Regions from separate parts of the Rhizobium cerradonense genome, predicted to be linked through region 1. Evidence: predicted binding sites of a transcription regulator. Region 1 holds the regulator's gene; the other holds the start of a gene.
What was found. Region 1 encodes LexA, which represses DNA repair genes until DNA is damaged. Its sites were predicted from a motif close to TGTTCNNNNTGTGTTCNG; they were not measured.
Positions count from the first base shown of each region.

Region 2: recA (recombinase RecA) is a predicted target of LexA. The motif match lies at 5,560-5,577, and genes of this name have one in related genera.

Region 1 is NZ_JAQJCK010000001.1:174,533-182,594, forward strand. Features, by position in the region: gene lpxB (lipid-A-disaccharide synthase) at 1-1,143, shown strand, start outside; gene gltA (citrate synthase) at 1,175-2,464, opposite strand; gene PH547_RS00945 (ComEC/Rec2 family competence protein) at 2,745-5,204, shown strand; gene lexA (transcriptional repressor LexA) at 5,185-5,907, opposite strand; gene PH547_RS00955 (DUF2721 domain-containing protein) at 6,301-6,792, opposite strand; gene PH547_RS00960 (mechanosensitive ion channel family protein) at 6,899-8,062, opposite strand, start outside.
Region 2 is NZ_JAQJCK010000001.1:449,902-457,963, reverse strand. Features, by position in the region: gene cckA (cell cycle histidine kinase CckA) at 1-2,110, shown strand, start outside; gene trpS (tryptophan--tRNA ligase) at 2,415-3,431, shown strand; gene PH547_RS02265 (pseudouridine-5'-phosphate glycosidase) at 3,479-4,405, opposite strand; gene PH547_RS02260 (carbohydrate kinase family protein) at 4,452-5,396, opposite strand; gene recA (recombinase RecA) at 5,636-6,721, shown strand; gene alaS (alanine--tRNA ligase) at 6,976-8,062, shown strand, end outside.

The sequences.
Region 1 (8,062 bases):
GAGGTCTCCGGCGATCTGCTCGGCGGCGATCTCGTCGCGGCATTGAAGCAACGTTACGATGGCGCCGTCGAACTGATCGGCGTTGGTGGCGATGCCCTGGAAGCGCAGGGTCTGCGTTCGCTTTTCGATTATTCCGAACTGTCGATTATGGGTTTTGCGCAGGTCATCAAGCGACTGCCGAAACTGCTTGCCCGCATCCGCCAGACGGCGGACGCCATCATCGCAGCCAAGCCGGACGTGCTCCTGATCATCGATAGCCCGGATTTCACCCATCGCGTTGCCAAGAAGGTGCGCGCGGCGCTGCCGGACTTGCCGGTCGTCGACTATGTCTGCCCGAGCGTGTGGGCGTGGAAAGAATATCGCGCGCAGAAAATGCTCGCCTATGTCGATCATGTCCTCGCCATCCTGCCGTTCGAGCCGGCAGCGATGCAGCGCTTGGCGGGGCCGGCCACGACCTATGTCGGCCATCGGCTGACGGTGGATTCGAGCTTGGTCGAAACCCGCCGCCGGCGTGCGCTTCGCCCTCTCGGCGCGCCTGACGGAGAGAAGACGATCCTGTTGCTTCCCGGTTCGCGTTCCTCGGAAATCCGCCAGCTTCTGCCGGTTTTCGAGCAGGCGGTGACGGAGCTTAGCCGGCGAAACGATCGCGTTCGTTACGTGTTGCCGACCGTTCCGCGACAAGAGGCATTGGTGCGCTCCCTCCTTGAAAACTGGCGCGTCAAGCCGGATGTCTTTGTCGGCCAGGATGCCAAATGGAACGCTTTCGCGGAAGCGGATGCGGCGATGGCGGCTTCCGGCACCGTGGTGCTGGAATTGGGCCTTGCGGGCGTTCCCGTCGTCTCGGCCTACAAGACGGAGTGGCTTGCCCGATTCGTACTCTCGCGCATCAAGACCTGGACAGCAGCTCTGCCGAACCTGATTGCCGATTATGCCGTCGTGCCCGAGCTGATTAATGACGTGCTGCGTCCCGGTCTGCTGGCGCGCTATATGGAGCGGCTATCGAGCGATACGCCCGAGCGTGCAGCCATGCTTCAGGGTTACGATCTGGTCTGGCAGCGGATGCAGACCGAGGAGCCGCCCGGCGAAAAGGCGGCGGCGATCGTTCTCGATGTCCTGTCCAAGAAAAAACCCGGCCATTTCTGACCGGGTTTTTTTGTTGTCTCGCTTCTTCGGCTTAACGCTTGGAAACCGGAACGTATTCGCGCTGCGGTTCGCCGGTATAGAGCTGGCGCGGGCGGCCGATACGCTGTTCCGGATCTTCGATCATCTCGTTCCACTGGGCGATCCAGCCGACGGTGCGGGCAAGCGCAAACAGCACCGTGAACATGGTCGTGGGGAAGCCGAGAGCCTTCAGCGTGATGCCGGAGTAGAAGTCGACATTCGGGTAAAGCTTCTTCTCGATGAAATAGTCATCGGTCAGCGCGATACGCTCCAGTTCGATCGCGATGTCGAGCAGCGGATCGTCCTTGATGCCGAGTTCGCCGAGAACCTCGTGCGCCGTCTTCTGCATGATCTTGGCGCGCGGATCGTAGTTCTTGTAGACGCGATGACCGAAGCCCATCAGCCGGAACGGATCGTTCTTGTCCTTGGCGCGGGCGATATATTCCGGAATGCGGTCAACCGTGCCGATTTCCGTCAGCATGTTGAGCGCCGCTTCGTTGGCGCCGCCGTGAGCGGGACCCCAGAGGCAGGCGATGCCGGCGGCGACGCAAGCAAAGGGGTTGGCACCGGAAGAGCCCGCGAGGCGAACCGTCGATGTCGACGCATTCTGCTCGTGATCGGCGTGCAGGATGAAGATGCGGTCCATGGCGCGGGCAAGCACCGGGTTGACCACATATTCTTCGCAGGGCACGGCAAAGCACATGCGCAGGAAGTTCGACGCATAATCGAGGTCGTTCTTCGGGTAAACGAAGGGCTGGCCGATATGGTACTTGTAAGCCATGGCGGCAAGCGTCGGCATCTTGGCGATCATGCGCAGGCTTGCGACCATGCGCTGGTGCGGATCGGTGATGTCGGTGGAGTCGTGATAGAAGGCCGACAGAGCGCCGACGCAGCCGCACATGACGGCCATCGGATGCGCATCGCGACGGAAGCCGGTGAAGAAGCGAGACATCTGTTCATGCACCATGGTGTGGTGCACGACCCGGTAATCGAAGTCCTTCTTCTGGGCTGCGGTCGGCAATTCGCCGTAGAGCAGCAGGTAACAGACTTCGAGGAAGTCGCCGTGTTCGGCAAGCTGTTCGATCGGATAACCGCGATGCAGCAGAACGCCTTCGTCGCCATCAATAAAGGTGATGCTGGATTCGCACGACGCAGTCGAAGTGAAGCCAGGATCGTAGGTGAAAGTGGAGGTGTTCTTATAAAGGGCACCAATATCAATGACACTTGGGCCGATGGTTCCGGACTTAACCGGCAAATCCACCGTCTTTTCACCCCAAGTTAGTTTCGCGCTTTGTTCCGTCATGCTGATCCTCCAAGATTTGGCGGGATTGGCGCCTTAAAAAGCGCCAAAGGGTTAAGCGACTAACGATTAGCTATATGATCCAGAGCCTAATGCCAAGTTATCCTTACGCCTATTTGTGCATTGCGGTATCAACTTTTGGGCACTGCGGTAGAAGGGACCATTTTGCGCAAGCGTGAATTAGCGTCATTTGTCGGCGATGACGCCGATTTCAGTTGAAATCACTGGCCGGTGACGGCAAAACTCTCGCTATAGCTGTAGTTTTGCGTGGGCGCTGGAGTATATGCCTAATTTAGAGGCACCGGATCCGCAGGTGGATAGTCGGGAATTGGCTGCGGTTGCCGTGCGCGAGGAGGGCGTGGGCGCCGTTATTTCTCGTGCCAAAGCGTCGCGGCCGGAGCGGACACAGGACCATGCCGCGCTTATTGCCCGCCTTCGCCTCGCGGCGGGCAGCATCCGACCCGGCATTTACCATTTAGCCGAAGAAGAGGCGGCGCACGGTCGCGCGATGCTATTTGCGCCGGTCTACATCGGCGCCGGCGCGATCGTCTGGTTCTCGGTCGGAGCCGATCCGCCGCCGCAAGCTGTTTTTGCGGCCCTCCTTATCTTCGCTGTCGCATTCTTCCGCCAGCAGCACGCGGGGCGAGTGCTACGGCACATATTGTTTGCCGGCATGCTGATGTGCTCCGGCATGGCTCTGGCGCAATGCGAAACCTGGCGCGCATCGACGGTGATGCTCGACTCTGCGGTGACGACCACCATCACCGGGCGGATCGAACGGCGTGAAGCCGACGACAAGGGCCATTGGCGCTATGTCGTCGCCCTGGAGGCAACGGAAAAACCGACCATTCGCAGGCCGCCGGCGCAGATCACCATTTTCGTGCGCAAACAGCTCCAGCCCTTCGAACTCGGCGACCGCATTCAGGGTAGAGCGCGGTTGACGCCGCCGGCCGGACCTGCCTTGCCCGGCCTCAACGATTTCGCCTTCAGCGCCTATTTCGATGGCACCGGCGCGAATGGCTTTGCCTATGGAACGCCGACACTATTGTCACCGACTAGTGATGTAGTTCAGGGATCGGTCCTCGACAAGGCGGATATCTGGCTTGCCGGTTTGCGCAGCCATATCGGCGATAGAATCAGGACGCTTTTGCCCGGAGACACCGGCGCCTTTGCGGCTTCGCTTGTCACCGATGAGAGACGAGCGATCTCAGACGACACGACCGAAGCGCTGCGGACCTCGGGTCTTGCGCATATCATCGCCATCTCCGGCCTAAACATGGCGCTCTCCGCGGGCATCTTTTATGTCGGTTTACGCTATGCCCTCAGTCTGTTTTTCGGCGTGGCACAGGCTTGGCCAACGAAGAAGATTGCGGCCTTCGGCGCGCTGGTCACAGTGACGGCTTATTACCTCATTTCCGGCTTCGGGGTATCCGCGGAGCGTGCCTTCATCATGATGGCGATCATGCTGATCGCCGTGCTCTTCGACCGGCCATCCATCAGCCTGCGCAACGTGGCGCTATCGGCGATAGTCATTCTCATACTGTCGCCTTCGCAGGCGCTCGGACCAAGTTTTCAGATGTCTTACGCCGCGACCCTGGCGTTGGTGTCCGGCTATTCGCTCTGGGCGAGGAGGCCGCATCGGGAGAGCGTTCTCTCCCGGTTCCGGGTCATGCGTCCGCTGCTCTTCGTTTCCCGTTTCTTCGGAAGCATATTGTCGACCTCTTTTATAGGCGGCGCATCGACGGCAATCTTCTCGATAGAACATTTTCACCGGTTGGCGACATATGGCCTCGTTGCCAATCTGGCGGCTATGCCGGTCGTCTCCTTTGTCGTCATGCCGTTTGGCATGGCGGCGACGCTACTGATGCCATTTGGCGTTGATGCCCCTTTCTGGCAGATAACCGGCTGGGGACTTGATGTCGTCATCGTCATTGCCAAAACGGTTGCCGCCTGGGGCGGTAATATTCCCTTCGGCCGGCTGCCGGTCTGGCTGTTCCCGACGGTCATAGCCGGCTTCTTGCTGATGACCTTGCTGAGAACATGGCTGCGACATGCAGGTGCGCTCTTGATCACCGGTTCGGTCGCAGTCGTGGCGCTCGGCCCCGGTGTCCTGAAGCCTGATCTCATGATCTCCGAGGACGGCACGCTGGTCGCCTTGTTGCGCAACGGTGCGCTGACGACAAACCGCGAAAAACCGCCGGATTTCATCTTCGAGCAGTGGCAAAGAGCATTGGCGATCACCGAGCAGCAACCGCCAACGATGCTTCCGCCGGATAGTCAGCTCCCCAAAATCAGCAAATCAGACAAGCATCGTCGCCTGAATTCCGAAGAACAGAGCACCGTTCGAAAGGCGATGGATGCGGCATTAGACGCGGCCGGGCCGGGCGGTTTCGCCTGCCAAAAAGGTGCATGGTGCGTGGCAATGCTGGATAATGGCGACATGCTTGTCACCATTGAAGATGCCGCCTATCTCGCTCCGGCCTGCGACACGGCCAATATCGTCATCACCTCCGTACGGCTGCGTCTTGATCGCTGCCGCTCTGGCGCCACGCTCTTCACAGGTGCAACATTGCGCCGCACAGGGTCCATCGAAATGAGCCTTAGCACCGATAAACCGATAATGACGGCAGCGTTTGAAAACCTTTCGCGGCCATGGAGCCTGCATCGCTCCTACGACTGGCGAACAGACACTTTTGGCGCGCCGCTCAAGCCGGCGTCACCGGTCAGTGATAGCGGCGAATGAGACCGACGAGCTTGCCTTGTACCTTCACTCGATCCGGCCCGAAGATGCGGGTTTCGTAAGCAGGGTTTGCCGCTTCAAGCGCGATCGAGGCTCCCTTGCGGCGGAAGCGCTTCAATGTCGCCTCTTCATCATCGACGAGAGCGACGACGATGTCGCCGGGATTGGCGGTCGTGGCGTTGCGGATGATGACGGTATCGCCATCAAAGATGCCGGCATCGATCATCGAGTCGCCCTTGACCTCCAGCGCATAATGCTCGCCGGAGCCGAGCATGTCGGCGGGAACGGTGATGTCGTGAGTATTGTTCTGGATGGCCGAGATCGGAACGCCGGCGGCAATGCGGCCCATGACGGGTACCGAAACCGAACTGTTGTTGTCCTCACTCACCGGCTTTGCGGGTGCGGGCGGCGGCACAAGTTGCGGCTTGCCAAGGCTACCCTCGATGACGCTTGGCGAAAAGCCGCGGCGAGGCTGCAGGCTCGGGCTATAGGCCTCCGGCAGCTTGATGACCTCCAGCGCTCGGGCTCGGTTCGGCAGGCGACGGATGAAGCCGCGCTCTTCCAAAGCCGTGATGAGACGGTGAATACCGGATTTGGACGCAAGGTCCAGCGCATCCTTCATCTCGTCGAAAGATGGCGGAACACCGGACTCCTTCATTCGTTCGTGAATGAAGAGAAGCAGTTCCTGCTGCTTGCGCGTCAACATCGTTTTGAACCTCGGGACTGAGAAGGTGTCGTGAAACAAATCCAGAACGGACACTATATGTTCCATATGTGTTCCGCAAGCCCTTAAATTTCGGTGAACATTTTGTAGGTGCATCAAATAAATGGGGAACATAACAGGTCCCGGGCAGATGATTTTTTCCCGGCACCTTCAAACTAAATAGCAGAAATATATGCGGAATCGGGCGAAGCAAAATTTCGGACGATCCCAAAACTGATTATCTCCAAGGCGGCGAAAAGCCATGTTCTTCGTTCTATAAGCTCTTTGGAGGACGACACTCTCCGAACCATGGAGAGCAAGCTATGGATCTGACTGGGAATCCGGATTTCTGAGGGGCCGGGATTGGTGCCATCCGTAGTAATATTCGACGGGATATCAATAGGTTGAACTTTTCCTCGAACTCCCGTGCCGGTGCTCGAGCAAGGTACGGTCGTTGGCGATCTGCCTTAGCATGCTGCGCCCGGCCAGAATCATCTCGACGAGAAAGGCCACAAAGGCGCCCATGAGTGCGAAGACGGCAAGCCCAAAGAGCCAGAGCAGCAATTGCTCGCGAAACTGCTGGCGAATCGCACCGCCCATGAGGCCGAGCGTCGCAAGGCATGTGAACACGCCCGATGTCGTGCCGAGCAGAACTGCGATCTCCAGCGCCAATGTTCGCCGCCGCAGATAGTAGAGCTGCAGCAACCGTGTTTCATCCGGGTCCTCAGAGGTCACCCGTTCGAAAAGGCTGTTGACCCGGTCGGAGACGCGGGCGAGCCTGGCCGAAAAGACATTGAGGCACCCGGCAGTGCCCGCCAGCAGAAAGACCGCTGTCAGCGCTATCTGAATAACGTGCGCGGCAATAGACGTCAGATGGTCGTTCAGCACATTGGATCTCCTTTCTGTCCAACGTCATCCGGTATCCGCCCCAGAGGTGTCGCCTTGCCAAAGAAGCGCGCGGAGATGAGGCTGGTTACTGATCTCGCGCGAACGTTCAGGTCGGCGGCGCTGCCGATTGCGTCATTTGCTCAGCGATCTTCTTTCTCTGCAGTGTCATGGCTGCGATCGCGGCATCGGATTTTTCCTCGCCACCCACCTGCACTGTCGGCTGAGCGAAGTCGATGCCGTTTTCCATGAATGCGTCGCGGATCATGGTATAGGCCTGGCGCCGTATGTAGGTTTGCCGACCGGGGAGGGCGGTAAAGGCAAAACTCAGTTCGATACCGAAGTCGCCAATTTGCTCCACCCCCTTCATTTTCAGGGTTTCAAGAATCTGCGGTCCGATTTCCGGATCTTCTTTCAACTGCTCTCCGATTTGCTTGACGATCCTTTTCGCCTTGGTGACGTCGGTATTGAACGGAACCCGTAGCAGGAATTTATCGATCGCCCAGTCGCGGCTCATGTTCTGAACGGCGCCGAGTTCGCCGAAGGGAACTGTGAACACCGGACCATGATGATGTCGAAGCCTGACGGAACGCAGGCTGAAAGATTCCACGGTTCCCTTGTAGCTGCCGCTTTGAACGTATTCGCCGACGCGGAAGGCATCGTCCATCAGGTAGAAAATGCCGCTGACGATATCCTTGACGAGCGTTTGCGAGCCGAAGCCGATCGCCACGCCGAATATGCCGGCCCCCGCAATCAACGGCCCGATCTGCACGCCCATTTCGGACAGCACGGTGAGGACGGCGGCTGCGATAACGATGGCTGCCAGCGCGTTGCGGAAGATCGGCAACAGGGTGCGAAGGCGGCCCGCGCGCGCGGCTTCCGCCGATGGCGAGGAGGCACTGCTGTCGGCGGCGCTCAATTTCTCGTCAATGAATGCCCTCGACAATTGCCAGCAGAGATCGGCCAAAATCAGAACGACGACGCTCTTCAGCGCACCGCGAACAGCGGCGTCGATCGCCGGATTTTCTCGTGCGAGGATGTTGGGATCATAGTGCCAGACGACGGTAATCCAGGCGACCGCGGCTACGATGACGAGCGCGCGCGCACCGCGGACGGCCAGCACCATGCGCGCACTGTTCTTGTTGTCACTAGGCCAGCGTCCCTTTGCGAATGCTTCGGCCGTCCGTCCGACGGCAGTCAATAGCCCCGGAAGAACAACGACATAGATGCCAAGCCAGAAAAGGCCGACGAAGTTGGCCACCCAAAGAAGCCA
Region 2 (8,062 bases), 280 kb from region 1:
GGAAAGCAATGGCAACGGCGCGCATTGGTATCGCCTAAAGGCGCGTGTGCTGCCGCCTGAGCAGGGGCGCGGCAAAGCGCTACATATCTGGCAGATCACCGACATCACTTCGGAGCGGGATGATCAGGAGCGTTTCTTCAAGGAATTGCAGAACGCCATCGACTATCTTGATCATGCGCCGGCCGGCTTCTTTTCTGCCGGCCGCAAGGGCGAAATCTTCTATCTGAACGCGACGCTCGCTGAATGGCTGGGCTTCGATCTGACCAAATTCACGCCGGGCTCGATGACTATCGGCGATCTCGTGGCCGGCGAGGGTCTGACGCTGATCCAGTCGGTCCAGGCCGAACCCGGCCTGAAAAAGACGGTGACGCTCGATCTCGATCTGCGCCGCGCCAACGGCCAAAGCCTGCCGGTGCAGATCGTCCACAGTGTCACTTCGATGCGTGACGGGGCGCCTGGCGAAAGCCGCACCATCGTGCTGACACGGCAGAATGGAGGCGACAACGATCAGTCGGCCTCCGTTGCGGCGATGCGCTTCAGTCGCTTCTTCAACAACACGCCGATGGCGATCGCCTCCGTGGACGGTGCAGGTCGCATTCTGCGCACTAACGCACCCTTCCTGAAGCTCTTCTCCGATCTCGTTTCGCGCGACGATATCGAGCGTGGCGCCGCCCTCGAGAGCATCGTCTTTGACGCTGACCGGCCGCGGCTGGAACAGGCACTTGCCGCCGCCAAGGATCGGCAGGGCGATATCCCGCCGATCGATTCGCGCAATCCGAAGGACGATACACGGCATTTCCGCTTCTATATCAATGCCGTCATCGATCAGACCGACGAAGCGCCCGAAGAAGCGGCCATCGTCTACGCTGTCGAAGTGACCGAGCAGAAGGCGCTGGAAACGCAGATGGCGCAGACGCAGAAGCTGAATGCAGTCGGCACGCTCGCCGGCGGCATTGCGCATGATTTCAACAATGTGCTGACGGCGATCCTGTTGTCGTCGGATCATCTGCTGCTGCAGGCAAGGCCATCCGACGCGAGCTTCGCCGATCTGATGGAGATCAAGCGCAACGCCAACCGCGCCGCCGTGCTGGTGCGGCAGTTGCTGGCCTTCTCGCGCAAGCAGACGATGCGGCCGACGATCCTCAATCTGACGGATGTGATCGGCGACCTGCGCATGCTGGTGGACCGGCTGCTGTCGGGCACACATGTCAAACTGGATGTCGATTATGGCCGCGATCTCTGGCCGGTGAAGACCGACCTGTCGCAGTTCGAGCAGGTGCTGATCAACCTCTGCGTCAACGCCCGCGATGCCATGCCCGAGGGCGGCACGCTGACGCTGCGCACCCGCAATTTGTCGGCAACGGACGTGGCTGCCTTCAACTATGCCTATCTGCCGCATGAGGAAATGGTGCTGGTCGAGGTCAGCGACACGGGTACGGGGATCGCACCCGACATCATGGACAAGATCTTCGAGCCCTTCTTCACCACAAAGGAAGTGGGCAAGGGCACCGGGCTTGGCCTTGCCATGGTTTACGGCATCATCAAGCAATCGGGCGGCTACATCCACCCGGAATCCGAAGTCGGCAAGGGCACGACCTTCCGCATCTTCCTGCCGCGCCATATCGTCGAAATTCCGACTGTTATCGAAGGCCAGGCCTCCGAAAGCCGGGATATCTCGGCGATGGACCAGAGCGTTGCCGCTGTCGTCCCGCCGCCGGAGGAGCCTGCGGACCTCACCGGCAAATCGGCCGTCGTTCTGCTTGTCGAGGACGAGGAGGCGGTGCGCAGGGGTGGCAAGCGCATGCTCGAGACGCGTGGCTATACCGTCTATGAGGCGGGATCCGGCGTCGAAGCGCTCGATATCATGGATGAACTCGACGGACAGGTGGATGTCGTCGTTTCCGACGTCGTCATGCCGGAGATGGACGGACCGTCGCTGCTGCGTGAATTGCGCAAGAAATATCCCGATATGAAGTTCATCTTCGTATCCGGCTATGCCGAAGATGCCTTTGCCCGCAACCTGCCGGCCGATGCCAAGTTCGGCTTCCTGCCGAAGCCTTTCTCGCTGAAGCAGCTTGCCGTCGTGGTCAGGGAAACGCTGGATCGCTAAGTGAGGGAGGCCGGGTAAAGCGCTGTTTTGATGCGCTTTATCGCTCTGCGAACCAAAGAAATATGCAAGCTTTGGACGATACCGGCGTCACAAGTCCAACGTTCACCATTGCCATTCCAATCTGATCCGTGGCATCAAACCGATATGACCGACCTCGCTAACGCCAGCCTGCGGATGTGGTGGCGCTCCTTCTAGGAGCGGCAGTCGTCATTTCTTGAAATCGACCCTTGCCGCCGTGATCCGGCAGGCATGGTCATTTCCCGGCATCTTTCCGATCGCGGCGGCTCCTTAACGGAGCAACTAAATGTCACCTATCGATAATCGCCCGGTCATTCTCACAGGCGATCGGACTACAGGTCCCCTCCATCTCGGTCACTACGTCGGTTCTCTGAGGAACCGCGTGGCCCTCCAGCATACGCATCGGCAATTCCTGCTTCTGGCGGATATGCAAGCGCTGACCGACAACGCGCATGATCCGGAGAAGATTCGCCGGAACGTGCTGGAAGTCGTCTTCGACTATCTTTCCGTGGGGATCGATCCGGCCGAAACGACAATTTGCCTTCAATCCGCATTGCCGGCGCTGGCCGAACTGACGGTGCTTTATATGAACTTCGTGACCGTCGGACGGCTGGAGCGCAACCCGACCATCAAGACGGAAATTCAGCTTCGCGGCTTTGAGCGTGATGTCCCAGCGGGTTTTCTTTGCTATCCCGTCGCTCAAGCGGCTGACATCACCGCGTTCAAGGCGACGATCGTTCCGGTGGGTGAAGATCAGGCTCCGCTGATCGAGCAAACCAACGAAATCGTGCGTCGTCTCAACCGGCAGGCCGGCCGCGAGGTTCTTGCGGAAGCCAAGGCAATGATCCCGATGATCGGACGCCTGCCGGGCGTCGATGGCAAAGCCAAAATGAGCAAGTCGCAGGGCAATGCCATCCCGCTATCCGCATCGCCGGACGATATTCGGCAAGCCGTGCGCCGGATGTACACCGATCCTGCTCATCTGCGCGCCGCCGATCCGGGAAAGATCGAGGGCAATGTCGTCTTCACCTATCTCGATGCCTTTGCCGAGGATAGGACTTTCGTCGAAGAGCTAAAGGAGCGCTATCGAAGGGGCGGTCTTGGCGACATGGTCGTGAAACAGCATCTTGAAGATATTCTGCAAGCTCTGCTGGCCCCGATCCGCGAGCGCCGTGCCCACTATGCCGCCGATCCCGGTTACGCCCTGGAAGTCCTGCGGCAAGGTACGCTCAGGGCAAGGCAGCGGACGGAGGCAACCCTTGCGGAATTGCGCGCCGCGTTAGGTCTGTTCACATTGACCTAAGGCGGCTGCGCGGGTTGCCATCCGTTATCGACGCGACTCGCTTCCGATCATTCCGCCAGAGCAACGGCGATTTCCGCGGCAAGGCGCGCATTGTTTTCGACCAGCGCGATATTGGTCTTCAGGCTGCGGCCGTCGGTGATGTCGAAGATGGTGCTGAGCAGATAGGGAGTGACCGCCTTGCCGGCGATTTCGTCGCGCTCGGCGCTGTCCAAGGCGCGTTCGATGTAGATTTCCATCTCCTCACGCGGGATTTCATCGGCTTCCGGAACTGGATTGGCGATCAGCATGCCACCGTTGATGCTAAGCTGTTCACGGGTTACCTGGAAGTTGGCGATCGCGGCAGGGCTGTTCAAGGTCAGCGGGCTCGGCAGGCCGGAGGAACGCGACCAGAAGGCGGGGAATTCGGCGCTGTCGTAGGTGACGACGGGCACGCCGCGGGTTTCCAGCACTTCCAGCGTTTTCGGAATATCCAGGATGGCCTTGGCGCCGGCGCAGACCACGATGACGTCAGTGCGGGCGAGCTCTTCCAGGTCGGCCGAGATATCGAAGCTTTCCTCGGCGCCGCGATGCACGCCGCCAATGCCGCCGGTCGCGAAAACCTTGATGCCGGCCCGCGCTGCGGCGATCATCGTCGCGGCAACCGTGGTGGCGCCCGTGCGGCGCTCTGCAATGGCGAAGGCGAGGTCGGCGCGCGAAACCTTCATCGCACCAGTTGTCTGAGCGAGCGCCTCCAGCTCTTCAGGCTGCAGGCCGATATGCAGCACGCCATGAATGACGGCGATTGTCGCCGGCACGGCGCCTTCCTGCCGGATGATCGCCTCGACGCTACGCGCCATCTCGATATTGCCGGGATAGGGCATGCCATGGGTGATGATGGTCGATTCCAATGCCACCAATGGAGCGCCGCGCAATTTTGCTGAAGCAACCTCCTTCGAATAGGAGATCGGCAGCAGGGGTGAAATGGGCTTGGTCATGGTTGTGTCCGATTGGCTGAGTTGGGAAATGCGAAAATCGCGCGCTTCATGACAAAATAGCGGCTTCGGGAACAAGAGCCAGTATTGCCTTCAGAAGGTCGGGCGAAAGATCCTCCGCCGTGGCGAATGGTGATTGCACGGTGATCGCGGCGGCCGCTGCCCCATAGCGCACCGCCTCGCCGAGATCGTGACCGGCAAGCAGGGCGGCCAGAACACCGGCGGCGAGCGAATCGCCGGCACCGGTGACATCGGCAACCTCATCGATAACGGGCGGCTGCAGGCTGACGGCGGCATCGCCGGAAAAAGCGATCAGTTCGCGTTTGCCACGTGTAATGACACCACCCCTGAGGCCGAGTGCCCGCAATCCGGCGATCCAATGGCGCGGATCGTCCGGACGGCTCTCCGTCAGCGCCGCAGCTTCGGCCTCGTTCAGAAAAAGATGGTCGATGCCGGCAAGGCAGGGCTTCAGGCGCACCACTTTGGCCGGCGAAATCGCGATCGCGGCCAATGGCTTGCCGCAATCGGCTGCGCGCATTGCGATGGCGGCCAGCGTTTCGGCGGGTAGATTGGCGTCGCAAAGGATCAGGTCAGTGGCTTCGAAGGCATCGCGGATGGCGCGGATCGTCAGCCGGCGCGGCACGAACAGCTTATAGAGCTCCATGTCGGCGAGGGCGATCACCAGATTGCCGTCGCGTTCGAGGATTGCCGTATAGCTCGGCGTCTTGCGATCGAGAAAAACGAAGGGCTTGTCGTCGACGCCGGCATTGAGCGCCGCTTCCGCCACCATCTCGCCGGCCGCATCGCCGCCACGCGGCGAGATCAGCCGCACATCAAAGCCGAGACGGGCCAGATTGCGTGCCGCGTTGAAGCCGCCACCGCCCGGTTCCTCGAACCATGCGCCCGGGTTGCTGGCCCCCGGCGCCGTCTCGCCGAAGATGCGGCCGCGCCGGTCGATATGGGCACCACCCAAAACGAGAATCTTCTTCGCCATATCGATCTCCTCAGCGCTTCCAAAGGCGAATCGAGCCGGCTGATATCTCACGCAAAATGCCCGGCAAGGACACGTAAGTGCTTGCTATGAAAGAAGAAAACAAATGTAGAACGAAATTCATTTTACCTTTTTCTTTCAATTGCTTGTTGTGCTCTTGCGACATGAGAACAAATAGAGTACACAATTCTCATCAGCGGCGACATTGCTTGAGCGGCTTCAATAACCTAAAGGTGGATCGGATGTCTCAGAATTCTTTGCGGCTTGTAGAGGACAAATCGGTGGATAAAAGCAAGGCACTTGAAGCGGCACTCTCTCAAATTGAGCGGTCGTTCGGCAAGGGCTCGATCATGAAGCTCGGCTCGAACGAGAACGTGGTCGAAATCGAAACAGTTTCCACCGGCTCCCTGAGCCTCGATATCGCTCTCGGCATTGGCGGCTTGCCGAAGGGGCGCATCATCGAGATCTACGGGCCGGAAAGCTCCGGCAAGACGACGCTGGCGCTGCAGACCATCGCCGAATCCCAGAAAAAGGGCGGCATCTGCGCCTTCGTCGACGCCGAACACGCGCTCGATCCGGTCTATGCCCGCAAGCTCGGCGTCGACCTGCAGAACCTCCTGATTTCGCAGCCGGACACCGGCGAACAGGCGCTTGAAATTACCGATACACTGGTGCGTTCCGGCGCCATCGACGTTCTCGTCGTCGACTCCGTTGCCGCGCTGACGCCGCGTGCCGAAATCGAAGGCGAGATGGGCGACAGCCTGCCGGGCATGCAGGCCCGCCTGATGAGCCAGGCGCTGCGCAAGCTTACCGCTTCGATCTCGAAGTCCAACTGCATGGTCATCTTCATCAACCAGATCCGCATGAAGATCGGCGTCATGTTCGGCTCGCCGGAAACGACGACCGGCGGCAATGCGCTGAAGTTCTATGCCTCCGTCCGTCTCGATATTCGCCGTATCGGTTCCGTCAAGGAGCGCGAAGAGGTGGTCGGCAACCAGACCCGCGTCAAGGTCGTCAAGAACAAGATGGCACCGCCCTTCAAGCAGGTGGAATTCGACATCATGTATGGCGAGGGCGTTTCCAAGACTGGTGAGCTGATCGACCTCGGTGTCAAGGCTGGCATCGTCGAGAAGTCCGGCGCCTGGTTCTCCTATAACAGCCAGCGTCTGGGGCAGGGCCGCGAAAACGCAAAGCTCTTCCTGCGCGACAATCCGGATCTTGCTCGCGAGATCGAGCTGTCGCTGCGCCAGAATGCAGGTCTTATTGCCGATCGCTTCCTGCAGAATGGCGGACCAGACGCTGATGACAGCGACGCCGCGGACGCGTAATTTCCGCGACCAAGCTCAGGACTAACCAAGACTAAAATTCAAAACCGGCCGTATTGTCCAAGGGATGTACGGCCGGTTTTGCTTGTGCGGCTGGACAGGGCCGGGAGCGGACGATAAAAGCCACTGGATTTGTTAAATATTGCCAACGCGTGATCCCCAAAAGTGCGAAGCGGTTTTTGGACAAGACCATGCTAGGTGAAGGAACATGAGCGAGATGGGACATCTCGCTCGAGGCAAGGACTGAAGGGCCCAATATGAGCGGTGTGAACGAAATCCGGTCGACCTTTCTCGACTATTTTAAGAAGAACGGCCACGAGATCGTGCCGTCGAGCCCGCTTGTTCCACGCAACGATCCGACGCTGATGTTCACCAATGCCGGCATGGTGCAGTTCAAGAACGTCTTCACCGGCCTGGAGCAGCGCCCCTACAAGACTGCATCGACGGCACAGAAATGCGTGCGCGCCGGCGGCAAGCATAATGACCTCGACAATGTCGGCTATACCGCCCGTCACCATACCTTCTTTGAGATGCTCGGCAATTTCTCGTTCGGCGACTATTTCAAGGAGCGCGCCATCGAGCTTGCCTGGAACCTGATCACCAAGGAATTCGGCCTCGACGCCAAGCGCCTGCTGGTGACGGTCTATCATACCGACGATGTCGCCTATGATCTCTGGAAGAAGATCGCCGGTCTTTCGGACGACAAGATCATCCGCATCGCCACCAGCGACAATTTCTGGGCAATGGGCGATACCGGTCCTTGCGGCCCATGTTCCGAAATCTTCTATGATCACGGCGACCATATCTGGGGCGGCCCTCCCGGCTCGCCGGAAGAGGATGGCGACCGGTTCATCGAGATCTGGAATCTCGTCTTCATGCAGTTCGAGCAGATCACTAAGGAGCAGCGGGTCGACCTGCCGCGTCCGTCGATCGACACGGGCATGGGTCTCGAACGCGTTGCTGCCGTGTTGCAGGGCAAGCATGACAATTACGACATCGACCTGTTCCGCGCATTGATCGAGGCTTCGGAAGAGGCGACCGGAGTCAAGGCCGAGGGCGAACGCCGCGCCAGCCACCGCGTCATCGCCGATCACCTGCGCTCCTCCGCCTTCCTGATCGCCGACGGCGTGCTGCCGTCGAACGAAGGCCGCGGCTATGTGCTTCGCCGCATCATGCGCCGCGCCATGCGCCATGCGCAGTTGCTCGGCGCCAAGGAGCCGCTGGTCTGGAAGCTGTTGCCGACGCTCGTCCAGCAGATGGGCCGCGCCTATCCCGAGCTCGTGCGTGCCGAAGCGCTGATTTCCGAGACGCTGAAGCTGGAAGAGACCCGTTTCCGCAAGACGC